Regions from separate parts of the Pandoraea commovens genome, predicted to be linked through region 1. Evidence: predicted binding sites of a transcription regulator. Region 1 holds the regulator's gene; each other region holds the start of a gene.

Region 1 (10,266 bases):
CAAGGCCGTCTGCCACCACGAGGAACGGCGGTTCCAGCGCGATGACTTCACCCATGTGACGCTTGCGGTTTTCGTCCGTAAGACGCTGGTAGTAGCGTAGCTCCGCTTCGCCGAGCACCTGAATCCGGTTCGGGTGGATGAGGTTCAGGTGGCCCACGAGGTCGGCGCTGGAGGTGGCCGTAGCCACGCTCTCCGGCGTAAAGCCGCGCTCCCAACCTTCATGGCCCGTGAGCCACGACAGACGCAACGTCGCGGCGTTGTCGTCGAAAATGCTTTGCGCGTTGATGCCGGTCAGTTCCACCGCGTCGCCTCGTTCGGTTGGGTGTGGGAGCTACGGAATTCGTGTGTGTTCGCGGCGATTCGTACCGGTGCGCAGACGACTCGGGACGACTCAGGGCTTCCAGTTCGTCAGCGCGGTGTGGACATCTTTGGCGCTAGGCGCGTTGATCAGGATACTGCGCATCTCGGGGTCCGAGAGCAACTGGGCAATTTCGGACAGGATTTCGAGGTGCTGCTGCGTCGCCTGCTCGGGCACGAGCAACACAAACAGGAGGGAAACCGGCTGACCGTCGGGCGCTTCGAACGGAATGGCCTCTTCCAGGCGGATGAACGCGGCGGCTGGGACCTTCAGGCCTTTAATGCGTCCATGCGGAATCGCCACGCCTTCTCCAAGACCCGTCGAGCCGAGACGCTCACGGGCGAAGAGATTGTCGGTTACCACAGCGCGAGAAAGCCCGGCATTGTTCTCGAAGAGGAGGCCGACCTGTTCGAACAGGCGCTTCTTGCTGGTAACGGACAGTCCAAGCAGGATGTTGGACTCGAGTATGAGTTTGGCTAAACGGTTCATCTTGTAATGCGGGCGAACGCTTAGTCGCCCTCCAACCCCCGATTGACCTCGCATTATAGACCACTCGCCGCCGCGCTCGCGGCAAGTCACGGAAGTGGGGCGAACCATACAAAAGGGGCCGTTCAACGGCCCCGCGGTGGGTGATGCCAGACTTACAACAGACGGATATGCGCTCGGGTGGTTCCTTGCGGGTTTTCGTCGGTATCAGCCAATGCGATTACCACGCCTGAAGATGCTATTGCAGCGGTTCCGCCTCAGGAGGAAGTTCGTGGTGCTTGATGGCCTCGCGACCGTGATCCTGAACCTTGTCCTTGTACTGCATTACCTTGCGGTCGAGCATGTCGATCAGCTTGTCGATGGCGGCATACATATTCTCGTCACACTTCTCGACGAAAATTTCTTTGCCCTTGAGAAACACCGTGACGCTCGCGATCTGGCGTCCGCTCTTCTCCTTGGTCTTGTCGACAGAGAGGATCACCTCGGCGCCGATTAGCTGGTCGAAATGATTCAACACGCGGTTAAGCTTGTTGACGACAAATTCGCGCAGCGAAGGCGTGAGTTCGAGATGGTGTCCACTGATCTTCAGATTCATAGCTGCTCTCCTTGCTGAAATGCCGAAGTGCAGGCCGCGTCAACGTTGACGCTGGCTAGCGAGGGTGCGAGCCATTGACGTGACGCAATGTCGCACTGCGGCGTTATGCCCCAGCGGCCAACATGGCGCACCAGGACTGTCCTACAAAGATTTGCGCAAGTTCACTGCGGGGATTCGCATGGCCTCGCGGTACTTCGCGACAGTGCGCCGCGCCACCACAAAACCTTGCTCTGCCAGCAGTTCCGCGATACGGCTATCGGAAAGGGGGCTCTGCGGGTCTTCAGCTCCTATGAGTTGCTTGATGAGTGCGCGGATGGCGGTCGATGACGCAGCGCCTCCGGCTTCCGTTGCCACGTGTGATCCGAAGAAGTACTTAAGCTCGAAGGTTCCAAATGGAGTGAGCATGTACTTACTCGTCGTCACCCGTGAAATCGTGGATTCATGTAAACCCAGCGTATCAGCAATCTCGCGTAAAACCAAGGGCCGCATGCCGATTTCGCCATGCGTGAAGAAGTTCTTTTGACGCTCGACAATCGCCTGCGCCACCCGCAGGATCGTGTCGAAGCGTTGCTGGATGTTCTTGATCAGCCAGCGCGCTTCCTGCAACTGCTGTTGGAGGTTGCCGGTTCCCGGATCGTTCCGGTTATTTCGGAGAATGCGCGCATACATCTCGTTGATGCGCAGACGCGGCATCACTTCCGGATTCAGCTCCGCCGTCCAGCCGCTCCCTTGCTTGCGTACCAGCACGTCCGGCACGACGTAGTCGGCCTGAGGCGAGCCGTAAGCCGAGCCCGGGAAGGGGTCCAGCGAGCGAATCAGCTGATGCGCGGCGCGCAGACCGTCTTCGCCGACACCCAGCAGGCGGCGCAGACGCGTGTAATCGCGCGCGGCCAGCAGTTCCAGGTGATCGGTGACGATGCGCAGCGACAGGGTGCGCACACCGCTTGCGGGTAGTCGCTGGAGCTGTAGACGCAGGCACTCGGCCGGACTGCGGGCACCCACGCCCGCCGGATCGAAGCTTTGCAGCAGCGCCAGCGCCGCGTTGATTTCTTCCGTTTCGAGCGCCAGCTCTTCGGGCATTTCGGCCTGAATCTCGTCGAGCAGGCTACCGAGGTAGCCGTCTTCGTCCAGCGATTCGATCAGGAATTCCACCAGCGCGCGGTCGCGCGGACTCGCCTTGGTCAGGCGCAGCTGGGCCAGCAGATGTTCGCGGAGATTGGGGTGGTCGACATGCAGTTGCGGACGCGCATTGTCGTCGTCGTCCGATGCGCTGCCGGAGCGGGCGAAGTCGTTCAGGCTCCAGTCGCTGCCATTGTCCGACGCGTTGTCGTCGAAGCGGGCCTCGCCATCGAGTTCGCGCGCTTCGTCGTGGCCGTTGGCGGACTCGTGGCCGTTGTCGTTCGAACTGCTGGACGACGAACTCCGCTCGTTGCGCAGCGACCCGTCTGTGCCCACACGTACCGAACCGGCGAGCCAATCGTCCTCGCGTTCGAGCATCGGGTTCTGGGTGAGCGCGTGCTCGACTTCCTGTTGGAGTTCGAGCGTCGACAGTTGCAACAACCGGATCGATTGCTGCAACTGCGGCGTGAGGGTCAGGTGCTGCGAGGTGCGGAGTTGAAGAGTCGGTTTCATAGCGGTCTCGCCTTCATTGTAGAGGCTTTGTCACGCCAACGGAACCGTCCCTGACTCCTATCGGAGGCAGGGTTTACATGCGAAAAATCTGCTTTACATCCGGAAATTTTCGCCCAGATAGACGCGACGCACGCTTTCGTCGGCAACGATCTGGTCAGGCGTGCCGGCGGCGAGCACCGAGCCTTCGCTGATGATGTACGCGTGATCGCAGATACCCAGCGTCTCGCGCACGTTGTGGTCGGTAATCAGGACACCGATGCCTCGGTCCTTGAGAAAGCGCACGATCCGCTGAATTTCCAGCACGGCGATCGGGTCGACGCCCGCGAACGGTTCGTCGAGCAAAATAAAACGCGGCTGTGTGGCCAGGGCGCGTGCGATTTCCACGCGACGACGCTCGCCACCCGAGAGCGACATCGCCGGATTTTCGCGCAGATGGCCCACTTGAAGCTCGTCGAGCAGGGCTTCGATGCGGCGTTCGATTTCGTCGCGCTTGAGGGGTTTGCCCTGTGCATCGACCTGCAATTCGAGCACGGCGCGAATGTTGTCTTCGACCGTGAGCTTGCGGAACACCGACGCTTCCTGCGGCAGATACGAGACGCCCATGCGGGCGCGCTCGTGGATCGGCAGTTCGCTGATGAGGTTGCCGTCGAGCTGGATTTCGCCATCGTCGGCAGGCACCAGTCCCACGATCATGTAGAACGAGGTTGTCTTGCCCGCGCCGTTCGGGCCAAGCAGACCCACGACCTCGCCGCTCTTCACGTCGAGCGACACGTCCTTGACGACGGTACGCGCGCCGTACTGCTTCTTGAGCGAGCGCACGACGAGCGCGCTGGGCTTGCCCACCGGGGCGTTGCCCGGGTTGATGGTCGAGGCGTTGCTATTGGCAGAATTACTCACGCGGATTCCCGATGTTCTTGGAAGGCGACAGCGGCGGCAGGTCGCCCTTGGGCGCGGTGGCCGGCTTGCTGGCAGCGCCCGGTGCCTGCGCCTGCGCGCCCGTGGCGTTGCGCGGTGCGAGCGTGGCGCGCACGCGACCGTTCGGATTGTTGGGGTTGACCTGATCGGCGCCGCTGTTGGCGGTGTAGACCTCATTGTAGGTGTCGTACGTGATCACGCTGCCGTGAATCTCGTCGAGCACCTTGGTGCCACCGGCCAGGCGCTTGAGCGTGGCCTGCGTGGTGAGCGTCGCGACTTCGGTCTTGCCGTTGTAATAGATGGTCTGGCCCCAGCCGTCGATGTACTCATCCATGCCGTCGCGTTTCTGACGCATGTAGGCGAGCGGGCCGCCCGGCTTGTAGTAAGCGGTGGCGTACTGATAGCCCTCCGGATCCTGAGTCACTTCGACGCGATCGGCCTTCAGGAGAATCGTCCCCTTGGTCATCGTCACGTTGCCGGTGAAGATGTTGACCTGCTTGAGGTCGTCATAGCTCATGTGGTCCGACTCGATATTGAGCGGCTTGTCGCGGTCGGCGCGTTCGGCGTGGGCCAGCGGTGCAGCCAGTGCGCCAAGAACGGCGAAGGCGGCGGCCAGCGCGCGAAGCGCACGCAGCGATACAGTGGCGGGTCGCAGTGAAAGGCGATCGGTCATGGGGTCTTGGGGCCCTGTGGAGTCTGAGATGGCGCGCGCGGAGCGGTCGGCTTAACAGGCAGTGTGGACTGGCCTGACGGCGGCGGGCGCTTGGCGCCCAGTTCCGCCGGCTGGATCGTGCCGTGAACATTGCCGAGCAATTGTACGGCGCGCGAGATGTTATTGAAAATCATGCCGTCGCCATACATCACGGACGACCCGCGGAACAGCTGCACCGGCTTCTCGGTGCGCACGATGTCTTCGTTCACGAGCACCTGGAAGTGCTCGGACAGCGCACGCATTTCGGGATCGCGCGGCCCCGGCTGACGCACCACGACCGCGTCGTCGTACAGATCGACGATCGACATATCGGCGTTGAGCGTGCCACGCTTGCTCGTGGCGGTGACTTCGGGCTGATCCGGCGTGAAGGCGCGCACGGCGGGCATCGTCATGGCCGTGGTCTGGTCGTCTTCGAAGTGCGTCATGTGGACGGCGTTGACGCGGTACTGCGTCACCCCGTTGGGCGCGAGCATGGAAATCACCATGTCGTCGGCGTAGTAATCGGGGATGTGCTGCTTCACGTACGGCGCGCGGTCGGCGTCGGACGGCAGCGTGCGCTGAACGAGCCAGTACGTGCCGGCGGCAAGGCTTGCCAGGACGGCAATCGCGATCAGCGAAGCGGGCGAGACGCGTTGGATGGCCATGAGTGGATCGACTCTCCCGGCGCGTCAGGCGATGGCTTCGGCGAGCAGGGCGTCGTAACGCCCCTGCGCGCGCAAGATGAAGTCGCACAACTCGCGTGCAGCCCCTTCGCCGCCGCGCGTACTCGCGATCCAGTGACAGCGTGCCTTCACTTCGACATGCGCATTGGCCGGGCAGGCGGCGAAGCCTACACGCGTGAGCACGGGCAGGTCGGGCCAGTCGTCGCCGATATGTCCGCAGACGTCGGCCGTCACGCCCACTTTGGCGCACAGGTCTTCAAACGCGGCGCGCTTGTCGTGCACGCCCTGATAGACGTGTGCGACACGTAGATCCGCGGCGCGTTTGGCGACGATATCCGACTGGCGTCCCGTGATGATGGCGGTGACGATGCCGGCTTCGCTGAGCAACTTCAGGCCGTGACCGTCGAGCGAGTCGAAGGTCTTGATGACTTCGCCTGTCGGGCCGTAGCGCAGGCCGCCATCGGTCAGCACGCCGTCGACGTCGAACACCATGACGCGCAGACGCGCCGCGCGTTGCGTGGCAGCGGCGACATCGAACTGAGCGATGCCCGAAGTATTGGCGGGATTCGGTTGACTCGTTTGACTCATTGGCAGAAAACTCACACGACCTTGGCGGCGAACAGGTCGTGGACGTTCAGGGCGCCGACAAGGCGGCCGTTTTCCGTCACGAGCAACTGCATGATGCCGAAGCGTTCCATCAGTTCGGCGGCTTCTGCGGCGAGCTTGTCCGGATCGATGGTGCGCGGATCGGCCTTCATGACGTCGGCCAGCTTCAACGAGGTGAAATCGAGTGTACGCTTGAACAAACGACGCAAGTCGCCGTCCGTGAAGATACCGACGACGCGATCGTCGGCATCCACGATGGCGGTCATGCCGAGACCCTTGGCGGTCATCTCGATCAGGGCGTCGGAGAGATTGGCGTCGGAGCGCACGCGCGGCACGGCGTCGCCGGTGCGCATGACATCGCGCACGAAGGTCAGCAACCGACGGCCCAGCGCGCCACCCGGATGCGAGCGGGCGAAGTCTTCCGCGCCGAAGCCGCGTGCGTCGAGCAGCGTGACGGCGAGCGCGTCGCCGAGGGCGAGGGCGGCTGTGGTGCTGGCGGTGGGCGCGAGGCCCAGCGGGCAGGCTTCTTTCTCGACGTGCGCGTCGAGATGCACGTCGGACAGACGGCCAAGGCTCGATGCGGCGTTGCCGGTCATGGCGATGAGCTTCGCGCCAATGCGCTTGATCATCGGCAGGATGCTGACGAGCTCACCCGTTTCGCCGGAGTTGGACAGGGCGACGACGACGTCGTCGGCCGTGATCATGCCCAAATCGCCGTGGCTGGCTTCTGCGGGGTGAACGAAGAATGCGGGAGTGCCGGTGCTGGCGAACGTGGCAGCGAGTTTGCGGCCGATGTGGCCGGACTTGCCCATCCCGGTGACGACGACGCGCCCACGGCAGGCAAGCAGCAGCGAGACCGCTTCGAAGAAGCTGTCGTCGAGGTGCGCGGACACGCGTTCGATGGCGTCGGCTTCAGTGCGCAACACCTCCCGGGCGACCTCTAGTGCCCGGCCTGGATTGATTTTCGCTATCATGCGCGGAGTATATCAAAACGGACGTGGCGTCGAAGGACAGCCGCGCCACGTCTGGCCCTGCGCCCCGCCCAGCGCCATTCGGGACATCGCCCGAACCGGTCCGGTTTCCTCTCCCGTGGCCGCCGTCCGGACGTACGCTGGCACGGCCCTTGCATGACATTGGCAAGACAACGCACCCCGCTCACCCGGATTCACTCAGGAAACCGACCCTAGCTGATGGCATCGCCGCTCGAACTCACTCTCGTATTGTTATTTGCCGCCTGCGTCGGGGTGGTGCTGTTTCGCATGCTCCATCTGCCGCCGATGCTGGGCTATCTCAGCGTGGGCATCGTCATCGGCCCGCATGCGCTGGGGCTGGCCGCCGATTCGCAGCGTGTGCAATACCTCGCGGAGTTCGGCGTCGTCTTCCTGATGTTCTCCATCGGCATCGAATTCTCATTGCCCAAGCTAAAGAGCATGAGAAGAGTGGTGCTCGGACTCGGCGTTTCACAGGTTCTCGGGACGTTGCTCGTCGCCGTCGGACTGGGCGCACTCGTCAACCTGTTCTGGTCGTTCTCATGGCAGGCCTCGGTGGCGCTGGGCGGCGCGCTCGCCATGTCCTCGACGGCCATCGTCACCAAGATGCTCGCCGAGCGGCTTGAACTGGAGACGGAGCACGGCCGCAACATCATGGGCGTGCTGCTGTTCCAGGATCTGGCCGTGGTGCCGTTGCTGATCGTGATCTCCGCGCTCGGCGGCAACTCGAAGGCGCTGGTGCTCGCCCTCTCGCTGGCGGCGCTCAAGATCACCGGCGCACTGGCGTTGCTCCTCTGGATTGGGCAAAAACTCGTTGGACGCTGGTTCCACATCGTGGCCGCGCGTCGCTCGCAAGAGCTCTTCATGCTCAACCTGCTGTTGCTCACGCTGGGGCTGGCCTACATCACCGAGCATCTCGGGCTGTCGATGGCGTTGGGCGCGTTCATTGCGGGCATGCTGATTGCCGAGACGCCGTTTCGCCATCAGGTGGAAGACGACATCAAGCCGTTTCGCGACGTGCTGCTCGGCCTGTTCTTCATCACGACCGGCATGCTGCTCAATCCGGGCATCGTACTCAAGCAGCCGTTGCTCGTGCTGTTGTTCTTCATCGGTCCGCTGATCGTCAAATTCACGCTCATCGCAGGGCTGGCGCGTCTGTTCGGCAGCCCGCCGGGCACGGCAATCCGCACCGGGCTGGGGCTGGCGCAGGCGGGCGAATTCGGCTTCGTGCTGCTCAATCTTGTGATCGACCGGAGTCTGCTCGACCCGTCGCTGTCGCAGGCGGTACTCGCCGGGATGTTGCTCTCGATGCTGTGCGCGCCGTTCCTCATCATCAACGCCGACCGCATTGCGCTGCGCTTCGTCGCCAACGAATGGATGATGCAGTCGTTGCAGATGACGAAGATTGCGACGCAGAGCATCAAGACGTCGGGGCACGTGATCATCTGCGGTTACGGCCGATGCGGTCAGAACCTGGCGCGCATGCTGGAGCAGGAGGGGATCGGCTACGTGGCGCTCGACCTCGACCCCGACCGCGTGATGGAGGCCGCCAGTTCCGGCGAGACCGTAGTGTTCGGCGACGCGGCCCGGCGCGAAGCGCTCGTCGCGGCGGGGATTCACCGGGCGGCGGGGATTGTGGTGACGTACGACAGCACGCCGGCGGCGCTCAAGGTGCTCGCGCAGGTGCAGGCATTGGAGCCGACGCTGCCCGTGGTTGTTCGCACGGTCGACGATACGCATATCGACGACCTCATCGCCGCCGGGGCCACCGAAGTCGTTCCGGAAATCGTGGAGGGGAGCCTGATGCTCGCCTCGCACGCGCTGGTGCTCATGGGCGTGCCGATGCGCCGGGTGTTGCGTCGGGTGGCGCAGGCGCGTAACGAGCGCTACAGCCTGCTGCGCGGCTACTTTCACGGGCTGGACGACGAAGACGAAGGCGGCGAGCGCGAGCAGGTGCGCCTGCAATCGGTGCCCCTCACGCTCAACGCGGCGGCCGTCGGCCGCACGCTCGGCGAGCTTCGGCTGGACAAACTCGGGGTGACGGTGACGGCGATCCGCCGCCATGGCATTCGCGGCGTGGAGCCGGTGGCGGAGACGCGTCTGATGGCCGAAGACATCGTGGTGTTGCGCGGCCTGCCCGACAAGCTAGTGGCAGCGGAGACGCGGTTGCTGGGACACGATTAGGGCGGCAACCCGGGACGCCGACCCGGGACGCCAAATCGGGCGGAAAGTCGGACCGTCACAGGGAGGCCGGGCCTTTTTGGCATAATGTGGCGTGTTCCCTATCAGTACCGAAAGAAGGATCCCCGTGCAGATCGACGAGTCCCCTGCCGCCTATATCAAAAGCCAGATCCGCACCGTGCCGGACTGGCCCGCACCCGGCGTGCAGTTCCGCGACATCACCCCGTTGCTCAAGAACCCGCGCACCTTGCGGGTGCTCATCGATGTGTTCGTACATCGCTACATGGCGCAACGCCCCGACTATATTGCGGGTCTCGATGCGCGTGGCTTCATTCTCGGCTCGATCCTCGCGTACGAGCTGAACATCGGATTCATCCCCATTCGCAAGAAGGGCAAGCTGCCCTATCAGACGGTCGCCGAAGAGTACGAGCTGGAATACGGCAGCGCGACCGTAGAGATTCACGCCGACGCCTGCGGTCCCGGCGACCGCGTGCTGCTGATCGACGATCTGGTGGCCACGGGCGGCACGATGCTTGCCGGTAAGAAGTTGCTGGAGCGCCTCGGCGCGACGGTCATCGAGGGGGCGGCCATCGTCGACCTGCCGGAGCTGGGCGGATCGAAGCTGATTCGCGATGCCGGGCTGGATCTCTTCCTGCTGTGCTCGTTCGAAGGGCACTAAGCGTACTGAGCGCACTGCGCGCACCGAACAATTTCTGACCTTCCGACCCGGACGCACCGATGCCCAATCTCTGGCTGTTCCTGCTGACCTCGGTGGCTATCACGCTTGCGCCCGGGCCCGACAACATGCAGGTCATCGCGCGCGGTATTGCGCAGGGCCGCCGCGCGGGACTGGCCGCTGCGGCCGGTTTCACCTTCGGCTGCCTTTTCCACACGACGATTGCCGCAGTGGGCCTCGCGGCCGTGCTGCGCTCGTCGCCGTGGGCGTTCGAGACGATCAAGCTGCTCGGTGCGGCCTATCTCATCTGGATCGGCATCAAGGCGCTGCGCGCGCGCGGTGCACTGACGCTGGCGAACGACACTGAGCCGCAGTCGCTCGGTGCCGTCTTCCGTCAGAGCGTGTTCGCGAACATGCTCAACCCGAAGGTCACGCTGTTCTTCCTCGTATTCCT
Region 2 (10,266 bases), 2.0 Mb from region 1:
CACGCCGGTGAGCGATGCGAGCAATGAGCGCGGCATGTGTGCGTTGAGCATGAGCAGCTCGACCACACGCTCGGGTGTAATAACGTCGCGGTACACCTTCCGGTAAATCTCGAAACCGGAAACACTGCGCAGCACGGCCGACCAGTAGTAGAAGTCGGTCGGATGCGACGCATCCGGCCCTGCCTTGTCGGCACGCACCGCCTCGTGGAAACGGACGTCGAGAATGCGGGCGGTGTTGTCGGCACGCTCAAGGAACAGGCCGAGCCGGGTGAAGTAGAACGCGTCGTCCTGAAACAAGGTGCCGAAGCTCACGCCACGCGAGAGGTGCGAGCGCACTTTGACCCATTCGAACAGGTGCGCAGGGTCGCGCTCAAGCAGATCGAGGATGCGCGGGAAATCCAGCCAGGTACTGTTGACGGTCTCCCACAGTTCGGTCGTGAGTGTGCCGCGCACAGCACGGGCGTTCTCCCGCGCGGCGGCCAGACAGCAGGCGATGCTCGACGGGTTCTCGGGGTCGCGCACCACGAAGTCGAGCACGTTGGCTCGCGTCGCCCGCCCGTGTTTGCGGTTGAACGCAGGCTCCAGCTCGGAGATGCGCAAGGTAGCGCGCCAGCCCGCTTCATTGTCGATGCCACCGGCGAGGACTTGCGTCATGTCGGTGTCGTCTTCGTCGTCGACGGCATCTTGCGGAAGCAGGAGGTTTTGCAGGTTGACGTCGAGCAGGCGAGCAGTGTTTTCAGCCCGCTCCATATAGCGGGCCATCCAGAACAAGTGGTCGGCGGTACGGCTGAGCATGATCTCTTCCCGATAATTTCGCTTACTTTTCCAATACCCAGGTGTCCTTCGTTCCCCCGCCCTGCGAGGAGTTGACGACCAGCGAACCCTCCGTGAGCGCTACGCGCGTCAGACCACCCGGCACCATGGTCACGCCCTTGCCCGAGGACAACACGAACGGCCGCAAGTCGATGTGTCGCGGCGCGATACCGGCTTCTACAAACGTCGGGCATGCGGAGAGTGCCAGCGTGGGTTGCGCGATATAGCCGTCGGGTTTCGCGATAAGCCGCTGGCGGAAGGCTTCGATTTCAGCCTTGGTGGACGCCGGACCGACGAGCATGCCGTAGCCGCCCGCACCATGAACCTCCTTGACGACTAGCTCACCGAGGTTGTCGAGGGTGTACGCAAGGTCGTCGGGCCGACGGCACTGGTAGGTCGGCACGTTGTTCAGTATCGGCTTCTCTCCGAGGTAGAACTCGATCATGTCCGGGACGAACGGGTAGATGGATTTGTCGTCGGCGACACCCGTACCGATGGCATTGGCCAGCGTCACGCGTCCCGCACGATAGACGCTCAGCAACCCCGGCACGCCGAGCGTCGAGTCGGCACGGAAGGCCAATGGATCAAGGAAGTCGTCGTCAATGCGACGATAGATGACGTCGACACGCTTCGGACCATTGGTCGTGCGCATGTAGACGAGGTTGTCCTCGACGAACAGATCCTGCCCTTCGACCAGCTCGATACCCATCTGCTGCGCCAGGAACGCATGCTCGAAGTAAGCGGAGTTGTAGATGCCAGGCGTCATGACGACGACGGTCGGATCGTCCACGCCGATCGGCGCTACGGCGCGCAGGCTGTCGAGCAACAAGTCCGGGTAATGCTCCACCGGTGCGATGCGATTGCGTGCGAACAACTCCGGGAACAACCGCATCATCATCTTGCGATTCTCCAGCATGTACGACACGCCGGATGGCACCCGTAGGTTGTCCTCCAAGACGTAGAAGACGCCGTCGTCTCCCGTTCCCGCTCTGACGACATCGACGCCCGCAATGTGCGAGTAGATGTCGCCAGGAACGTCCACGCCCTGCATCTCCGGACGGTACTGCGCATTCTTCAACACCTGATCGGCCGGGATCACCCCCGCGCGCAGGATGTTCTGGTCATGGTAGACATCGTGAATGAACTTGTTGAGCGCCTCGACTCGCTGACGCAATCCCGTCTGCAAGGTCTGCCACTCATGCGCAGGAATGATCCGAGGGATCAGATCGAACGGAATCAAACGCTCCGTGCCCGCCTCGTTCCCATACACAGCAAAGGTAATCCCGACGCGCCTGAACGCCAGATCGGCCTCGGCTCGCTTATGGTGCAAGACATCGTCTGGCTGACACTTTAGCCAGTCGTCAAACCGACGGTAGTGCGAACGCGTCGCACCCGTGATGCTCGCCATCTCGTTATAGCTCTCGACCATACGCTTCTCCGCAGATTGCTGTGTCGAGATCGAGCAATATCCATGCCCGAGCTGTTTTTCCGCCCTTTTTCTATCCTTTTCCAACCTTTTAACGCTCTGCGCACGCTTTCGGTGCGCCCGCCCTCCTGCTCCACCTCCCTCGCACCAGATCGGTGTTTCGAAGTATAGGAGTTGGGTTTCGACTCAGACTGTTGTGTTTACCCCCGGCCCCTAAAACCTTCCCCCTAACGGACCGGGGCCCCTTTCCGCCGCTCAGACGTAAACCCAACTCGCTGCAGAAAGGCGCCCCGGTCCGTCTCCCTCATTGCACCCAGTGCCTCAACCGACACCGCCCGCTTCCCGCTTCCTTTCTCGACGCCACCAGTCCCGTCGACACCGCTCTTCTCCAGCGTAGTCGCGACGCCACACCCGCCCCGCACGTGCTCCGCAACTGCTGCGCGACGGCCGTGTCGTCGCCCACACGTTTCCTGTCCCTCTACTCGCCTCACCACTTTCCTCGGCGCCTCACTCCGCTTTCTTTGGCCCAATAAAAAACGCCGAGCATCGCCCGGCGTCTTTTTGTCCCACTGACTTCATTCTTCACGCAGCCTTCTGCGCTCCCTGCACCGCATCCAACTCAGCCCGCGTCAGCAAATACACTCCCGGCAAATCCTGCTCGTCACAGTTGTGTCCCTCTCCACCCCGGTCCACCACCACGAAGTCGCTCACCTCATCCAACGCCAACAACGGGTGATGCCACACGCCCTTCGCATAGTTCACACCCTGCCAGCCATCCGAGACGAACGCACGCATCTTGCTCACGTCCAATTCGCCCGCCGGAGCTACAACCACCAGATACGGCGTCGTCTTCAACGGAATGAACGCCTGACTGCCCAACGGGTGACGCTCCAACATCTTCACCTCGTACGGCAACTGTCTCGGCTGTCCACGGAAGACGTTCACCAACGTGCGCCCACCCTCCGGGCCCAGATCCACCGTCGCCAAATCATGGAATCGCTCAGTCGTCCCGCCATTGATCGCGAAATGCTTCGCACCCTCCAACTCGATCACATCGCCGAACGGCTCAAACGCCTCTCGCGTCAATCGCTCGATCTTCAATGCCGGTCCCACCATGTCACGCTCCCTTTTTTTCACTCAACCGCCCCCACAGACGCAGACGCGACACACCACCATCCGGAATGATGTTGAAACGGATGTGCGTGATCGCCCCCAACTTCTGCACCTGCTCTTCAAAGTAAAACTGCTTGTCCATCGCCAACTTCTGCTCCGGCAACAACACCGGCCAGAACATCGATTGCGTAATCAGCGACTGCTCAGTGCCACCCGTCACGTACGCCGCCTGGATGGAGCAGCGGTCCGGGAAGTTGCCCTTGAAGTGCGCCGTATCCACTTCGATCTTGCCAATCTCACCCGGCTGCGCCAACGCAATAATCGCCCAATCATTGCCCGGCTCACGACGACGACGCGTCTCCCACCCATCCCCCATGTTCACGCCACGGCCCGGCATCAACAGATTCGACGCCAAACCGAAGTGCTGGTTGTTCGCTGCCACCACGTAGCCGCCGTTTTCCATCGCAATCAGATCAATCAACTCATCACGCGAACGGCCCGCCCAGTCGCTCTGCGGCAACCCATACAAGCGCAAACGCGCCAGCCCACCGTCCGGGTACAGGTTCACGCGTACGTGCGTCGCGGCGCGCTGCTGCGTGATGGCATGGTAGTGGTGCGAGTTGCCCTGCAACGTGGTCGACGGCAACAGTTCGAACCATTCGGCCGACTCGTTCGGTGCGCCGTCCGGGCTGTAGCAGCCCTCCAGCGACGCCGCCGGTGGGAAGTTGCCCGTGAAGTGGCTCGTGTCCAGATCTACGCCGAACAACACGCCCGGACGCGCCAGCTTGACGATGCACCAGTCGTAGCCGTTCACACGCTTGCGACGCGTCTCCCAACCATCCATCCACTTGCCGTTCTCGTCGTACTTGCCCGGGATGAAGACAGCCGGTTCCGGGTTGAGCATGCGCTCTTTGGCCGCGAAGAATTCGTCGGTGGCGACGAGCGCCTCAGCACCCAGACGCGGGTCGGCCAGATTCACATAACGGCGCACGAAGTCCGGTGCGTTCGGGTCTTGCGGGACGAGAGCCATGCCAACTCCTTGATGCTCGGTAATGTCTGAAACTTGAGATATAACGGTGTCGTACACTCAGTCGCGCACGAGGTCTTGCAGCCGGAAACCAGCAATACGGAAAATCTGGCGCAGGCATTCTTCAATTTCGTCCGCACGACTGTTCTCCAGACGCGTAGCGAAGTTCTCGATGATGCTGCTGCGGGTATGACCGCGCACGGCCAGAATGTACGGGAAGCCGAATTTGACCTTGTAAGCGTCGTTCAGCTCAGTCAGGCGCGCAAACTCTTCTGCACTGCATTGGTCCAGTCCAGCACCCGCCTGCTCACGCGTCGACTCGGCAGTCAGTTCGCCACGCACGGCCGCCTTGCCAGCCAGCTCCGGGTGGGCACGGATGAGGTCGAGTTGCGGCGTCTCACCCGCATCGATCACGGCCTGACACATGGCGTCGTGCAGCGCATTGACGGTTGCGAACGGGCGATCTTCCCATGCCGCTTCGGCCACCCACGGGGAATGCTCGAAAATGCCGTCGAGCGCGGCAATGAACTCGGCGCGCGGTAGCGCCGACAGCTCGGCAACGGTACGTTGGGTCATAGGCAACGGGGCGTTCATTAACTGCTCTCCTGGAGAACAAAGGTGGCGCCCCGCCGCACGCTTCGCGCAGCCCGATGACGCCTGTCGGATTCGAATTCGATGTCGGCGTCACGTCCCTCTGGACATGAACGCCCTATCAACTACCTGATCTGCGATTCAATCGCCCGCTCACGCCGCCACGAACGGATGGCGCTCTTGCCAGTGGCGCGCCACATCGATGCGACGGCAGACCCACACGCGATCGTGCTTTTCGATGTGATCGAGGAATCGCTGCAACGCCGCGAAACGGCCCGGACGGCCCAGCAACCGACAGTGCATGCCAATCGACAGCATCTTCGGCGCTTCATCGCCCTCGGCGTACAAGACGTCGAACGCGTCGCGCAGGTAATGGAAGAAGTGGTCCGCCGTATTGAAGCCCTGCGGCGCAGCAAAGCGCATGTCGTTGGTGTCAAGCGTGTACGGCACCACAAGGTGCGGCTTGACATCGCCACTGCTGGTCTGCACCTGCGCCCAGAACGGCAGGTCGTCGCCATAGTTGTCGGAGTCATACACAAATCCGCCCTGCTCGACGACAAGACGACGAGTATTCGGACTGTCGCGGCCGGTGTACCAACCCAACGGCGCGCTGCCGGTCATTTCCTTGAAGATGTCGATAGCGATGCGCATGTGCTCGCGCTCGGTCGCCTCGTCCATGTTCTGATAGTGAATCCAGCGCCAGCCGTGACATGCAATCTCGTGCCCAAGCTCTTGGAACGCGGCCGTCACCTCCGGGTGACGCTGCATGGCCATCGCGACGCCGAACACAGTCAGTGGCAAGCCCCGACGCTCGAACTCGCGCAAGATGCGCCACACGCCCGCGCGCGAACCGTACTCATAGATGGATTCCATGCTCATGTGACGGGCCTCGTAGGCGGCCGCGCCAATGATCTCGGACAGGAACTGCTCGGACGCCTTGTCACCGTGCAATACACAGTTCTCGCCGCCCTCTTCGTAATTCAGCACGAACTGAACGGCAATGCGCGCACGTCCCGGCCAGTCGGCAAACGGGACATGACGGCCGTAGCCGATAAGGTCGCGGGGATAATCCTTGGAATTCGCGTTGCTGCTGGCCATGATGTCTTGGCATCCTTCTGATGGCGGAACGATCGAAGAAGTTTAGCCAAATACATCCGCACGAAACATAGCCATATTCAGATATTCAGGCTGCGCTTAAACATATAGTCGCCCCCGCAACAGCACCGTCAACGCGACGGATCGCCCCACCGAAAGCACACGCGGCACACATTTTCCCGCCAACATCCCGTGCGGCAATTCCATTCAAACCCCCGCCAAACCACCCTCAACGTCAGCAAAGTCACGGCATTCTTCCAGACAACAAAAAAGCACGCCGGGCGACGAAATCCTCCCGGCGTGCTTCAGTTTCTCGTGATTCCGACATTTCCGGATGCCCGCGCACCCGGCGTTCGTTCATGCCCCGGCGATATAGGGATATCCCGTAAGCGTGAGCGTGACCTGCGCACCCGACGTCGACAATTTGGCCTGCCCACCCACCGGCAACGTCAATTTGTCGGGGCAATGACCGAACGGCATGCCCGTGACGATCGGGATGCCGATGACCCGGCGCATGCTCTCCACCATGGTCGCCATGTCGTAGCCATTGTCGTAGTCGCTCAGACGATACTGAGAAAAATCGCCCATCACCAACGCACGCTGACGCGCCAGAACGCCCGACTGATGCAACTGGTACAACATGCGCTCGACACGGTACGGAGGTTCGTTCACATCCTCCACGAACAACACACCACCATCGATCTGCGGCAGGTATCTCGTGCCGATCAGGCTGCACACCATTGCCAGATTGCCACCCCACAACGTACCCGATACATCGATGTCGCCACCCGCACCGTCCCCCGTCCACTGGACTACGTGCGACTCGGACTGCAACACCGACTGGAACTGGGATACGGTGAACTCGCTCAACGTCTCTGCCCCGAAGTCGGCCAATAGCATCGGGCCCGCAAACGTCGTCACATGCGATTGCGATAACAACGCCAGCTGCAATGCAGTGAAATCGCTGTGCCCGACGATCGCGACGCGCTCGCCGCACAACCGGTCATGCAACGCCTTGTAGTCCAACTGGTCGAGCAGATGCACCGCGCCGTACCCCCCTCGCATCGCGAGCACGATGTCCGGCAGCGGATGATCACGCCGCGCAAGATCGTTGATCTCCGCGACGCGCTCGGCATCGGTGCCCGCAAAACGCAGGAAGCGACGCGACGTCACATCGCGATTCCCGACGGTGTAGCCGAGTTGCTCCAGCGCCGCAATACCGCGCGTGGCAACGTCGGAATCCGGAGCGTACCCGGACGGCGCAATCAGTTCGATAAGACGAGTCTGCGTCAATTGGAAGTTTCCGATGGGGGGACGGAAGTATCGCCAGCCACCTCGGCCGCCGGCGACGACTGAGCCAGACGACGCGCTCTCGCTGCCGCGCGACGCTCGCTGAAAAACGTTTGCAGAATGCCGACGCACTCGTCGCGCATGACGCCACCGACGACGTCGGCGTGATGGTTAAGTCGCGGCTCCGCAAACAGGTCGACGACACTACCGCACGCCCCCGTCTTGGGGTCGGAGGCTCCGAACACGACCCGTTTTATGCGCGCGTGCATGATCGCACCCGCACACATGACGCACGGCTCAAGCGTCACGTACAACTCGCATTCGGGAAGACGGTAGTTGCCCAGCGCCTGCGCCGCAGCACGCAAAGCCTGCATCTCAGCATGCGCCGACGGATCGTGACCGCCCACCGGACAGTTGTGCCCGACGGCGACCACCTGCCCGTCACAGACGACTACGGCACCAACCGGCACTTCTCCCTGCACCATCGCGGCGCGGGCCTGAGCAAGCGCCAGTCCCATGTAGGTCTCGTCGGTCGCGGGTAAATCTCGGTTCATGAAACGTCTTGAAAGTTGCGAAAGTGCATATGGCCGCAGCGGTTCGCTAATGCCAACGCAGTTGGCCGCAAGCGGCAATGCGCTATTCTCGCACAGCCCCTTGCAGCCGATTCACGCACTGACTGTAACGGCCAGGTCGCCTCGCGACGTCAGAACGATGCGCGCGACAGGAAGCTGAGATCGTCGCGGGCCAGCGCCTTGATCTCGTTGCGCGTGGTAAGGATGTGCGCCTCGAGCATCGAGACAACCGCCGCCACATCGCGCCGACGGCAGGCCGCGAGAATCTCGTAATGATCGTGCTGAGGTTTGACCTTGCCCGTCGCCTGCGACATTGCCAAATGCGAATAACGGTCGGTATTCAGGCAATACTCTTCGATCAGGATCCGCAGACGGCGATTGTTCGCCGGTGCCGAAAGCGCCAGATGGAAACGACGGTTGTATTCCGCCCATTCGGAGACGACCTCGGATGCCGAATACTCGGCCAGGATCTGCTCCATCAACTGGAAATCACGCTCCGCCATATTCGGCACCGCCAGCTTGGCGGCATGGCATTCGAGCGCCACGCGAATGTCGAGCATCTCGCATAACTGCTCAAGATTGATGCTCGCCACTGTCGCGCCACGGTTCAGATGGTGCGTGACCAACCCCTCCGCTTCCAGTTGACGCAACGCCTCGCGTACCGGCACCCGGCTCGAATTGAAACGCTCCGCCAAGGCTTCCTGACGCAGTTGAAACCCGCCCGGTAGCACGCCATGCAAGATCTCGTCTCGCAGCGTGTCGCGGATGGCCTGATGGAGCGCCTGAGGTCCGGGGGTTCGCATATTTACTTGCCCGCGCGCGCTTCGGCCAGCGCGATGGTGAGATGGGCGACCTTTTTCTTGAGCGCATCGCGCTCGGCCGTCATCGCCTTGAGTTCCTTCGATAGCCGCGTCAACTCATCGGACGGATCGACGCTCGTGTCCCACGGCGGTGTGCCGTCATCCTCTTCGACGATCTCTTCCTCTTTCTTCTTGCGCGGCTTGACCGGACGCGCCTCACGCACGGAGCGCGCCAGCTCGCGCAACTCCTGCTTGCCCGCCACCACCGCTGCAACCTGCGCCGCCTGCGGCAAAGTCGACACAGCCGCCGCCGCATTGATCGACACTTCACCGCGCTTGACCGCGTCCACCAACTCCGGCGCCGCCGCATTGTGGATCTGCTCGATCTGCCCCAGCGTATTGCTCGACAATCGTGCCGCGCGCGCCAGCGCTGCACGCGTGAGCGCCATGGTGTGCGCCGGGATCGACGACTTCGATCCGTCCGCCTCCGGTGCCGATGCGTCGCCCCCCGCAGGTGCCGTCGGCTCTGAGGCCGCCGCCGGTGCGTCCGGGGTATCTCGTCCCTCAAGAATCGTCTTCTTGCGCAGGGCAAGCACGCCGCGCTGGTAATCGGAAACGCTGCGACGCCCCAGATGGTTGTCGATCATCCACAGATGCACGTCGTCCATCGACTGAAACGTCGAATTCTGGACGGTGCGGAATTCGATGTCGTGCTTGCGGCAGATCTCGTAGCGATTGTGGCCGTCGACCAGCACGTCGCCCCACAGGACAAGCGCGTCGCGGCAACCTTCGGCAAGCAGACTCTGTTCGAGGGCGGCGTATTCGTCAGGCGTGAGCGGATCGATGTACGCCTTGAGTTCTTGGTTAATCTGGACTGTCATGAGTGTGTGTGACGATGCCGTCGCCCGAGGCAACGACATGGAAAATCTGGGCAGGCGACATTATCGCCTGTCCGGCCGGGATTGACGAAATCGCCCGGCGCGCTTAGGACAGCACGCCGTGGTCCGTCAGAAATGCCTGAATCCGGGCCAGACGCGCCACCGGATCGGCAATACCCAGCAACGTCTCCTTCTCATGCGCAGGCAACGGCAGTAGTTCGGCCCAACGGTCGGCCACCCAGCCGCACTCGTCCAGACGGTACGGCGGCGCCAGCGGCAACTTGGCCGCGCGAGCCGGATCGCGCTGCAACCCGGCGATCAGCTTGCCCAGGGTGTCCGCGCTGACTTGCAGCGTGTCGGGAATAGCGACGCTGTCGTCGGCAGGCAACATCTCCGCCTCGCCCATCCACAACCCATACTTGCCCAGCTCGACAGACGACAGCCGGAACTTGGTCGTGCCCCGGCACACCAGTTCGAGCAAAGCCGGCATGGGGGCACGCCAGTCGTCGATACGCGCCATGGTGCCGATCATCGCGGGCTCCTCGACGCTGTCCGGCAGCCTGACCTCGCTGCCCTGTCGCAGCACCACGACACCGAACTCGGTGCCGTCCGCCAGACATCGCTTGATCATGTCGAGATAGCGCACCTCGAAGATGCGCAA
Region 3 (10,266 bases), 1.2 Mb from region 1:
CTTATCGGCGCTTTGCACCGTCGCAATCGCATTACCTGCGTAGATCGGACGCTCGAAAGTGTCCGCGCTGTCGACCTTCGTGATATCCGAAATCTGCGCGACGTCGAGCAGCGCTGCGACGCGCGGGGCGATGTTCTTGCCGTACGCCGTGGCCGGGGCCAGGATGTGCGAGTAGTTGCCTGCAATCGACACCACTTCGTCCGCGATGTTCTCAGCCAGACCGTCGCCGAAGTAGGCGGCGTCTGCGAGCAGCACCTTCTTCACACCGGCGATCTGCGCAGCGGCGTCAGCTGCTGCCTTCGCGTTGCTGCCCGCGACCAGCACGTGCACGTCGTCGCCGCATTGCAGCGCTGCCGTCACCGTGTTCAGGGTCGCCGACTTGATAGCGTTGTTGTCGTGTTCTGCAATGACCAGAATGCTCATCTCGTCGTCTCCCTTAGATAACCTTGGCTTCGGTCTTGAGCTTGTCGACGAGCGCTGCCACGTCCGCCACCTTCACCCCTGCGCTGCGCTTGGGCGGCTCGGCCACCTTCAGCGTCTTCAGACGCGGGCTCACATCCACCCCCAGATCCGCAGGCTTCACGGTCTCCAGCGGCTTCTTCTTCGCCTTCATGATGTTGGGCAGCGTCACGTAACGCGGCTCGTTCAGGCGCAGGTCCGTCGTGATCACCGCAGGCAGCGACAGCGACACGGTCTCGAGACCGCCGTCCACTTCGCGCGTCACTTGTGCACGGTTATCCGCCACCGACACCTTCGAGGCGAACGTCGCCTGCGGCAGCTTAGCGAGTGCCGCCAGCATCTGACCCGTTTGGTTGGAATCGTCGTCGATCGCTTGCTTGCCGAGGATCACCAGTTGCGGCTGCTCCTTGTCCACCAGCGCTTTGAGCAGCTTGGCCACAGCCAACGGCTGCAACTCTTCGTCAGACTCGATGAGAATCGCGCGATCCGCACCGATGGCCAGCGCCGTACGCAGCGTCTCTTGCGACTGGGCCACGCCCGCCGACACCGCGATCACTTCCGTCGCCACGCCCGCTTCCTTCAGACGCACCGCCTCTTCCACCGCGATTTCGTCGAACGGATTCATCGACATCTTCACGTTCGCGATGTCGACGCCACTGCCGTCGCTCTTCACGCGAACCTTTACGTTGTAATCCACTACCCGTTTGACCGGTACCAGGATCTTCATGCGGAACTCCCTTGAATCAAAAAAACCGGACGGCCTGCCGACACCACGGCAACGGCCGTCCTCGAACATACGAAAACTGTCTTGCGAATTCAGCCAACTGAGCTGCGAAGTTGCTCGCGAACTTACTCGATCTCGCGCCCTTTCGTCTCGGGCAACATGAACGCGGTGATCAGCACGACGAGGTACGCGCCACCGGCAAACATCCCGATGGCCGAGCCCAGACCGCTCGTCTTGGCGAGATAGCCCACCAGACTCGGGAACAAGGCGCCGATGCCGCGCCCGAAGTTATACGCGAAGCCCTGCGCATTCGCACGCACCGCCGACGGAAACAGCTCCGTCAGATACGCGCCCATGCCGCTGAAAATGCCCGACGCCGCGAATCCCAGCGGGAAGCCGAGAATCAGCATCTGGTCGTTGCTCAGTTGAAGCTGTGTGTAGACGTAAATGCTCACGCCCGAGAGCACGGCAAAAATCAGCAGGTTCGCGCGACGCCCCAGACGGTCGGTCAGATACGCCCCCGTCAGGTAGCCGATGAACGAACCGAGAATGATCACCAGCAGATAGCCGCCCGTGCCGATCACCGACAGGTGGCGCTCCGTCTTCAGGAACGTGGGCAACCACGTCGTCACGGCATAGTACCCGCCCTGCACGCCCGTGCACAGCAGCGCCGAGAGTGCCGTCGTCTTGATCAGTTCCGGCGAGAAGATCGCCCACGCCGACGTGCGCTTTTCTGCGACATCTTCGCGCTTGCGCGTGCGCTGAAACAGTTCGGGCTCAGGCACGTTCTTTCGGATGAAAAGCACGAACAATGCCGGAATCACACCGATCCAGAACAGCACTCGCCACGCATACTCTTCCGGCAGATACGAGAACGACGCCGTATAACAAAGCGCCGCCACGGCCCATCCGATAGACCAGCCGCTTTGCACCGTCCCCACGGCGCGGCCGCGATACTCGGTGCGCACGATCTCGCCCATGAGCACCGAACCCACCGCCCACTCGCCGCCGAAGCCCAGACCCTGCAACGCACGCAGCACGAAAATCTGCTCGAAGTTCTGTGCGAAGCCGATCAGTACCGTGCAGATGGAGAACCACAGAATCGTGACCTGCAAGATACGCACCCGTCCGTAACGGTCGGCCAGCACCCCGGCAAGCCAGCCACCGATGGCCGAGAACAGCAGCGTCACGGTCGCCAGCATGCCGGCTTGTCCCTTGTCGATGCTGAACACGGTGATCAGTGTCGAGATCACGAAGGTGAACACCATGAAGTCGAGCGCGTCGAGCGCCCACCCGCCGAACGCGGCAATAAACGTGTGCCGCTCGGTCTTGTTCATCTGGCGATACCAATCCATCTTGTCTCCTCCTGAACCTCTTGGACTTCATGAGCGCAAGGCGCGCCGGGAATGGGTAAAGCAAGCAAACCGGAAATCAGATCGTTTTCGGAAAGCCGTACAACCGTGCCGGGTTGTCCACCAGAATGCGCCGACGTGTCTCGGCGTCCGGTGCCCACTGCGGCAGCAGATTACGCAACGCACCGGTGTTCGGCATGCGCGTGAGCGACACATGCGGCCAGTCGCTGCCCCAAACCATGCGATCGGGGGCGTCTTCGATGAGCGCCTGTGCGAACGGCGTCACATCGTCGAACGTCGGGAAACGCTCGCTGATCCGGTAAGCGCCCGAGAGCTTCACCCAGTAACCGTGGTCGCGCACCAGCGAGCGCAACGCCGAAAAGCCCGGCGAATTCAGTCCTTGCGCCACGGGCGTATGACCCATGTGATCCACGATGCCCGGCACCGGCAGCGACGTCATGCGCGGCATGAGTTCGGGCAGCGCATTCACGTCCATCAGGAACTGCATATGCCAGCCCAGATCCTTGATGCGATGCGCGAGCGTTTCCATCGCCGTGAAGCCGATGCCACCACCGAACAGCACGTTGATGCGCAATCCGCGCACCCCCGCTGCGTGCATCGCTTCCAGCTCGGCATCGGTGACGTCCGGCGACACCACCGCAATGCCACGAAGGCGATCCGGGTGACGGCGTAGCGTTTCGAGCATGTACCGGTTGTCGGTGCCGTAGACGCTGATCTGCACCAGCACGCCATAGGTCATGCCCGTCGCGTCGAGCATCGCGAGGTACTTGTCCTCGGGCGCGGGCGGCGGCGTGTAGCTGCGCTCGGGCACCATTGGATACGCGTCGCTCGCGGCGACCACGTGTGCGTGCGTGTCGACAGCGCCAAAGGGCACTTCGAACGTGGGCGGATCGATCTCCGGCAGCGGGCCCAGACACAGCGGCGCACCGGCGGCGGAAGTTGCGGTCATGTCGACTCCTCAGGGGAAAACGTCATCGGACGCCGATGTCCGGCGTCCGCGATGCGAAAAAATCGTTACAGCAGCTTGCCCGGATTCATGATCCCGGCCGGATCGAACACGGCCTTGATCTCGCGCATCAGGCGCAGTTCGAGCGGCGATTTGTACTTGGCGAAGTAGTCGCGCTTGAGCTGTCCGATACCGTGTTCGGCGCTGATGCTGCCGCCGAAGCGCGCGACTTCGTCGAGCACTTCGGCCGTGATCGCCTCACCGTGCTTTGCCATGAAATCCGTCGCCTCACCTGCCGGACGCGACAGGTTGTAGTGCAAATTGCCGTCGCCGAAGTGGCCGAAGATGAACGGACGCACCTGCGGACAAACACGTCGCACCCGCGCCTCGGCGCTGGTCATGAACTCGGGAATCGATTCGATGGGCAGCGAGACGTCGTGCTTCAGGTGCGGGCCGTCGGCACGTTGCGCTTCGGAGATTTCCTCGCGCAACTTCCACATCTCTTCGACCTGACCCAGCGTGGACGACACCACGGCGTCGGCACACAGATCTCGCTCGATAGCGGCCTCGATCACCCGTTCGAGCAATGCCCCGAGGGCCTGTTCGTCTGCCGTATCGGCCAGCTCGACCAGCACGTAGCCCGGGTGACGCTCACCAAACGGCGCACGCACGCCCGGCACATGCGCCATCACCAGATCGACGCACTCGCCGGTGAAGAACTCGAACGCCTGCATGCGCGGGCCGCATTCGGCGAACAGCAGCTCATAAAGCTCGAGCGCCTGACGCGGCGACGTGACGGCGGCGATGACCACCTGACGCACCGGCGTGGGGGCGTACAGACGCAGCGCCGCCGCCGTAATCACACCGAGCGTGCCTTCCGAGCCGATGAGCAACTGCTTGAGGTCGTAACCGGTGTTGTCCTTACGCAGCGTGCGCAGGCCGTGAAGGATCTCGCCATTCGGCAACACGGCTTCCACACCGAGCACCAGATCGCGCGTCATGCCATAGCGCACCACGTTCACGCCACCCGCGTTCGTCGCGAGATTGCCGCCCAACTGGCACGACCCTTCGGCCGCGAGACTCAGTGGTAGCAGACGATTCGCGTCGCGCGCCGTGCGTTGCAGGTCTTCGAGAATGCATCCCGCTTCGGCTACGAGGGTATTGGCGATGGTGTCGAGGCTGCGCACCGCGTTCATGCGGTCGAGGCTCAGCACCACGTTCTGCTCGGACTTGTCCGGGGTGGCGCCGCCGCACAGTCCGGTGTTGCCGCCGCGCGGGACGACCGGGGTGCCCGTGCTCTGGCACAGCGCAAGAATCTTGGCGACGTCCTGCGTCGAGCGCGGACGCACAACGGCCTGCGCGTGCCCGCGATACATGCCACGCCAGTCGGCGAGCCACGGTGCGACGTCCTCAGTGGAAGTGAAAACGCTGTCGGCGCCGACGGCGTCGATCAGACGTTGAGCGAAAGCGGTGATGGTCATAAGGTCACGCGTCGGGGGTTACGGTGTAGGGGATGGCATCTGACGATAGCTCGGCGGCTCGCAGATCAATGGCGCTTCGGCGCAACCGCGCCGGTAATGATGTCGCGCCCGGGAAGCGTCAGGCCAAGACGCCCCGAGGCACTCAACAGATGCGAGAGCGACGCCTCACGCGCGCGCATCGGATCGCGCGCCTTGATGGCATCGAACACGGCGACGTGCTCCTGATGCACCTGCGCCGCGAGGCCCTCGTGGCGCAACGTATTCGTGCGTGCGGCCTGCACGACCTGCCGGATTTGCAGATTCAGGTACTGCAACAGGTCGGCGTAATAGCGGTTGTGCGTCGCGCGCGCGATGGCGGCATGAAAAGCGGTATCGAACTCGACGCCGTTCTCCGGGTGATACAGATGTGTTTCGAGTTTGCCGAGGATCGTTTCGAGCTGACGGATGTCGTCGTCGGTATGACGAACGGCGGCGAGCGCAGCGGCCGTGCTCTCCAGATCCAGACGCAATTCGTAGACGCTCGCGAGATCGGCCGCATCCTGCCCGACGGGCACCTGAAAACCGCTTTGCGGCGTACGCGCCTTCACGGTCACGCCTGCGCCCTGACGGCTGTCGATCAGCCCCTGCGCACGCAGACGCTCCGTCACCTCGCGGATCACCGCCGGACTCACGCCATACGATTCGGAGAGTTGCTTGCCGGTCGGCAGCCGGGTGCCGACGGGATAGACGCCCTGCCGGATCGCTTCCTGTAGTTGCTGCGCGACCTGCTCGGTCAGGGTTCTGGGCTTGGTGGTCATCCGTTCCTGTCGCTCAATTCTTTTCTGGTTTGCATGTTATCTGAAAACTTTTATTGCCTCATATCGCGTTAACCCTAGTCGTCCCGCTAAAAAGAAAAAGCGGTGGTGGAGACTGGCTCCATCACCGCTTCATCGGCTGCGCTCCGATTGGATCGGACGCAGAACCGCTCCTGCCTTAGAAGCCGATCAGCGCTTCCGTCACGTGGCCGACGTTCGGCGGCGCGGCGAAGCAATCGCTCACGAGCGCGCGCCATTGCTGGAAGGCTTCCGAGTTGCGAAAGTGAACGGTGTGGTCTTCGAGCGTTTCCCAGGTCACGACGAGGCTGTAATGCGTCGGTTGCTCGATGGACTTGAGCAGGCGCATGCCGTGGCAGCCTTTCGATCCCTTGAACAGCGGCGCGGCCTTGGCGACACCTTGTTCGAACTCGGCTTCCTTGCCGGGCTTCACTTCGATCTGCGCGATTTCAAAAATCATGGGGTTCCTCAGAGATGGGTCCGTGGTTTTGCTGATGGATTCTATACCGCGTGCCGGTGACACGCATCGCATGTGACGTCCCCTAGCCTTTCACCGCTTTTCCACAATCCGCAATGTCCGCATGCACGAAGAACGCCCGCGGCGTCGGTTTGCGGCACCACGACCGTGCACCCTGAAGCACCGAATGTCACATCACCAGATAAAACTCACATAGATATCAATGCGCTAGCGATTCCTGGCATCGCTCTTGCATATCTTCGTTTCTTCTCACGTTTGCACCAAAAGAGCACATTCATGCCCAATTCCAATACACCCGGCGACGTGCTGTTCCTGCTGCTCGGCGCGATCCTGGTGCTTGCCATGCACGCCGGTTTCGCGTTTCTCGAGCTTGGCACTGTCCGCAAGAAGAATCAGGTCAACGCGCTGGTCAAGATCCTCACGGACTTCGCCGTCTCGGGACTCGCGTATTTCTTCATCGGTTATCCGCTCGCCTATGGCGTGGACTTCTGGTCGAGCGCCACGGTGCTGTCCGAGCACAACGGCTACGCGCTGATTAAGTTCTTTTTCCTGCTGACGTTCGCGGCTGCCATCCCGGCCATCGTGTCTGGCGGCATTGCCGAGCGCGCCAAGTTTCATCCGCAGTCGGTGGCCACGTTCTTTCTCGTTGGCGTGATCTACCCCTTCTTCGAAGGCATCGCGTGGAACGGGCATCTCGGCATTCAGGACTGGCTCACCCAAACGCTCGGCGCGCCCTTCCACGATTTCGCAGGTTCGGTCGTCGTGCATGCGGTGGGGGGATGGATTGGTCTTGCGGCGGTGTTGCATCTCGGCGCGCGACGCGGGCGCTACAACGGTCAGGGTCAGGTCGCCGCGCATCCGCCGTCGTCGATTCCGTTCCTGGCCCTTGGCGCATGGATTCTGATCGTCGGCTGGTTCGGCTTTAACGTGATGAGCGCCCAGCGCGTCGGTGGCATCTCGGGGCTCGTTGCCGTGAACTCGCTCATGGCGATGGTCGGCGGCACGCTGGTTGCCATGTGGGTGGGACGCGACGACCCGGGCTTCATCCATAACGGGCCGCTTGCGGGACTCGTTGCCGTGTGTGCAGGGTCGGACGTCATGCACCCGCTCGGTGCGCTGGTCGTGGGTGCGGTCGCTGGCGGTCTGTTCGTGTGGCTGTTCACGGTGACGCAGAACCGTCTGCGCATCGACGACGTGCTTGGCGTGTGGCCGCTGCATGGCGTGTGCGGCATCTGGGGTGGGCTGGCGGCTGGCATCTTCGGACAGAAGGCGCTCGGTGGACTCGGCGGTGTGAGCTTCGTCGCACAGATCGTCGGCACGGTGATGGGCGTGGCGATCGCCTTCGCCGGTGGCTACCTCGTGTATGGGGTCATCAAACGCGTCTCAGGATTACGACTCGACGACGAACAGGAGTACTACGGCGCCGACCTCTCAATCCACAAGATCACGGCGACGCCGGAGCGGGAAACGAATTGGTAAGCGGGAGAATCTGAACCGCTGAATCATCAAACGGTGCGCAGTGACGCGACTCATGCCGATCACAGCGCACCGTTTGCAGGTCCCGCACTGAACGCCATCCATTGCGGCAAACCCACGAGGCAATTTCCTCCGGGACTGCACACTCAAGCCTGGACGGTCGTCATTGCGATTTGGGACGAAGAACAGCCTTAAGCAATGCGGGCAGCGCCAGAAGGACCAGCGGCATCTGGACGATAAGGCCCGCGATGATGGCCACCGCCAATGGCTGTTGCATGGCGGAGCCTTGTCCGATCGCGAACGCCAGCGGCAGCAGTGCGAGGATCGCGGCCAACGTCGTCATCGCAATCGGACGAAGGCGATTCTGCCCGGCGACAATCAGCGCTTCTTCCAGCGGCATGCCCTCCCGCGTCAGGCTCTGAAGCTCCGATACATAGAAGATCGCCACCTCCGTCACGATGCCGATGATCATCGTCATCCCCATCATCGCCGTGATGTTCAACTCGATGCCGGTCACCCACAAGCCGACGAATACCGCACCAGCGGCCAGCATCGGCATGGCCAGCACGGCGGCCGCCACACGAAATCGCTCGTAAAGGAACAGCAACAGCGCAAAGACCAGTGCGACGGCCGCCCCGAACACGACCATCAGACCGTGGAACGCGATTTGCTGCTGCTCGTAGAGCCCGCCCAGCGCGTAGTAGGTGCCCTTGGGAAGCAACGGCTGCGTGCCGAGCATCTGCTTCACATCGCCGATTACCGAGCCGAGATCGCGCCCGCTGATCCGCGCCGTGACCGCCACCATCGGCTTCAGGTTGTCCCGTTCGATTTCGGGTTGTCCGGTGACCGGGACAAGTTTGGCCACGCGGTCTAACGGAAACAGATGACCGTCGGGTGCGCGCAGGAGCAATTGGGCAAGCCCAGTATCGGTCAGCGCCTTCGCACCGGTCAGCTGAACGCGAATCCCCATGGCTTTGACGCCGACCTGATAGGTCGTCGCCACATTGCCTGCCAGCAGATCAGAAACCTGTTGGGCCACCCACTGCGGATCGACACCCTGCGCGGCCGCCGCGTCGGGCTGGATCTGGATGTCGAGCGCGTCACCGGCCGGATTGATCCCGTCATTCACATCGACGACGCCCGACACGTGCGCGAGGGCCCCCGCGACCTTGCGGGCCGTAGCCTCCAGCACCGCCTGATCGTCGCCGTAAATCTTGATTTGCACGGGTTGAGGCACCGCCGTCAGATCGCCGATGAGATCCTCCATCAGTTGAGCAAACTCAACGCTCACGCCGGGCACCCTCGCTTCCACCTGTGTGCGAATGTCGTTCATCACGGTATCGATCGGTTGCCTGCCGCCGGACTTCAACCGCACGAAGAAGTCCCCTCGATTCGGCTCACCCAGACCATCGCCCAGCCCTGTCCCGGTGCGTCGCGAGTACGTCTGCACATTCGGGTTGGACTGAACGATCTGCTCGATCTGGCGCACCAGTCGATCGCTCTCCGTCACCGATGTGCCCGGGGCCGTGTGATAGTCCAGCACGAAGCCGCCCTCGTCCATGCTCGGCATGAAGCCGCTGCCAACCTGCGTGAACGCGAATGCGGCAGCCGCCGCGAGCGGGACAATCCCGAGCAGCATGCGTGACGGGCGCAGTGTGAGCCCTCTCACCACACGTGTGTAGCGGGCGTCGACCCATCGCGCAATCTTGCCGCTGCTGTCCGCATGGGCGTCTTTTGCCGTCAGCCAGTGATCGCAAAGCAGCGGAATCGCCAGCCACGTCACACAGAACGACACAAAGAGCGCGCTTGCCATCGTGACGGAAAGCGCCTTGAAGAACGCACCGGTGACGCCTGTCAGAAGGCCAGCGGCACAAAGATGATCAGCGTGGCTGCCGACGAACCGGCAAGCGGTCGCGTGAACTCAAGCGCCGCCGCCATGACCCGGCCGTGAAACTTCTCTGCGCCATGCTCATGCATGCGCCGCACGATGTGCTCGATCATCACGATGGCGTCGTCGATGATCAGACCGACGGCCGCCGCCATGCCGCCCAGCGTCATGATGTTGAGTCCCATGCCGAATAGATGGAGCACCAGAAACGTTGCCGCCATCACGACAGGCACTTGCGCCACAGCGATGGCAGTGATTTTCCAGTTCCGCAGAAACAGCAGCAACGTAAAGGCGGCCAGCACGACGCCGATGAGCATGGCGTCGCGAACGCTGGCCGCAGACGCGATGACAAGCTCACTTTGGTCGTACCAGTTGGAGAGCTTCACGTCCGACGGCAACTGCGCCTTGAAGTCCACCAGCTTTGCCTGAACGTCGCGCGCAATCGCCACACTGTTGGCGCCCGGCTGCTGGTAGATGTTGAGCAGCACGGCGTCGCGGCCATTGGCGGTGACACGCAGCCATTGCGGAACGGTCCCCTGCGAGATGTTCGCGACGTCCGACAAATGGACCGGTCCGCCCGGCGTGTTCGCCACGACCACCCCGGCAAGCGTCTGCGGCGACGTCAGCGA

The links. The regulator sigma-54, encoded in region 1, starts transcription at its own class of promoters, with help from an activator protein. The targets are predictions, from matches to a motif close to TGGCANGNAANCTGCTTT.
Region 2: NTU39_RS12365 (circularly permuted type 2 ATP-grasp protein) is a predicted target of sigma-54. The motif match lies at 2,273-2,290, and genes of this name have one in related genera.
Region 3: NTU39_RS08590 (ammonium transporter) is a predicted target of sigma-54. The motif match lies at 6,492-6,509, and genes of this name have one in related genera.

What each region holds. Positions count from the first base shown of each region.
Region 1 is NZ_CP102780.1:621,468-631,733, forward strand. It holds gene hprK (HPr(Ser) kinase/phosphatase) at 1-301, opposite strand, end outside; gene ptsN (PTS IIA-like nitrogen regulatory protein PtsN) at 392-847, opposite strand; gene hpf (ribosome hibernation-promoting factor, HPF/YfiA family) at 1,083-1,439, opposite strand; gene NTU39_RS03285 (RNA polymerase factor sigma-54) at 1,581-3,071, opposite strand; gene lptB (LPS export ABC transporter ATP-binding protein) at 3,165-3,935, opposite strand; gene lptA (lipopolysaccharide transport periplasmic protein LptA) at 3,961-4,659, opposite strand; gene lptC (LPS export ABC transporter periplasmic protein LptC) at 4,656-5,342, opposite strand; gene NTU39_RS03305 (KdsC family phosphatase) at 5,367-5,852, opposite strand; gene NTU39_RS03310 (KpsF/GutQ family sugar-phosphate isomerase) at 5,960-6,940, opposite strand; gene NTU39_RS03315 (monovalent cation:proton antiporter family protein) at 7,157-9,139, shown strand; gene NTU39_RS03320 (adenine phosphoribosyltransferase) at 9,264-9,815, shown strand; gene NTU39_RS03325 (LysE family translocator) at 9,875-10,266, shown strand, end outside.
Region 2 is NZ_CP102780.1:2,656,410-2,666,675, reverse strand. It holds gene NTU39_RS12370 (alpha-E domain-containing protein) at 1-795, opposite strand, end outside; gene NTU39_RS12365 (circularly permuted type 2 ATP-grasp protein) at 818-2,242, opposite strand; gene NTU39_RS12360 (ureidoglycolate lyase) at 2,822-3,355, opposite strand; gene alc (allantoicase) at 3,357-4,382, opposite strand; gene uraD (2-oxo-4-hydroxy-4-carboxy-5-ureidoimidazoline decarboxylase) at 4,440-4,973, opposite strand; gene puuE (allantoinase PuuE) at 5,124-6,068, opposite strand; gene ldcA (muramoyltetrapeptide carboxypeptidase) at 6,423-7,358, opposite strand; gene tadA (tRNA adenosine(34) deaminase TadA) at 7,355-7,909, opposite strand; gene NTU39_RS12330 (GntR family transcriptional regulator) at 8,059-8,730, opposite strand; gene NTU39_RS12325 (ParB N-terminal domain-containing protein) at 8,733-9,608, opposite strand; gene NTU39_RS12320 (LON peptidase substrate-binding domain-containing protein) at 9,712-10,266, opposite strand, start outside.
Region 3 is NZ_CP102780.1:1,810,012-1,820,277, reverse strand. It holds gene NTU39_RS08625 (electron transfer flavoprotein subunit alpha/FixB family protein) at 1-423, opposite strand, end outside; gene NTU39_RS08620 (electron transfer flavoprotein subunit beta/FixA family protein) at 437-1,186, opposite strand; gene NTU39_RS08615 (MFS transporter) at 1,309-2,538, opposite strand; gene NTU39_RS08610 (amidohydrolase family protein) at 2,615-3,505, opposite strand; gene NTU39_RS08605 (FAD-binding oxidoreductase) at 3,571-4,983, opposite strand; gene NTU39_RS08600 (FadR/GntR family transcriptional regulator) at 5,049-5,780, opposite strand; gene NTU39_RS08595 (antibiotic biosynthesis monooxygenase family protein) at 5,956-6,255, opposite strand; gene NTU39_RS08590 (ammonium transporter) at 6,550-7,752, shown strand; partial or broken gene NTU39_RS08585 (efflux RND transporter permease subunit) at 7,913-10,266, opposite strand, start outside.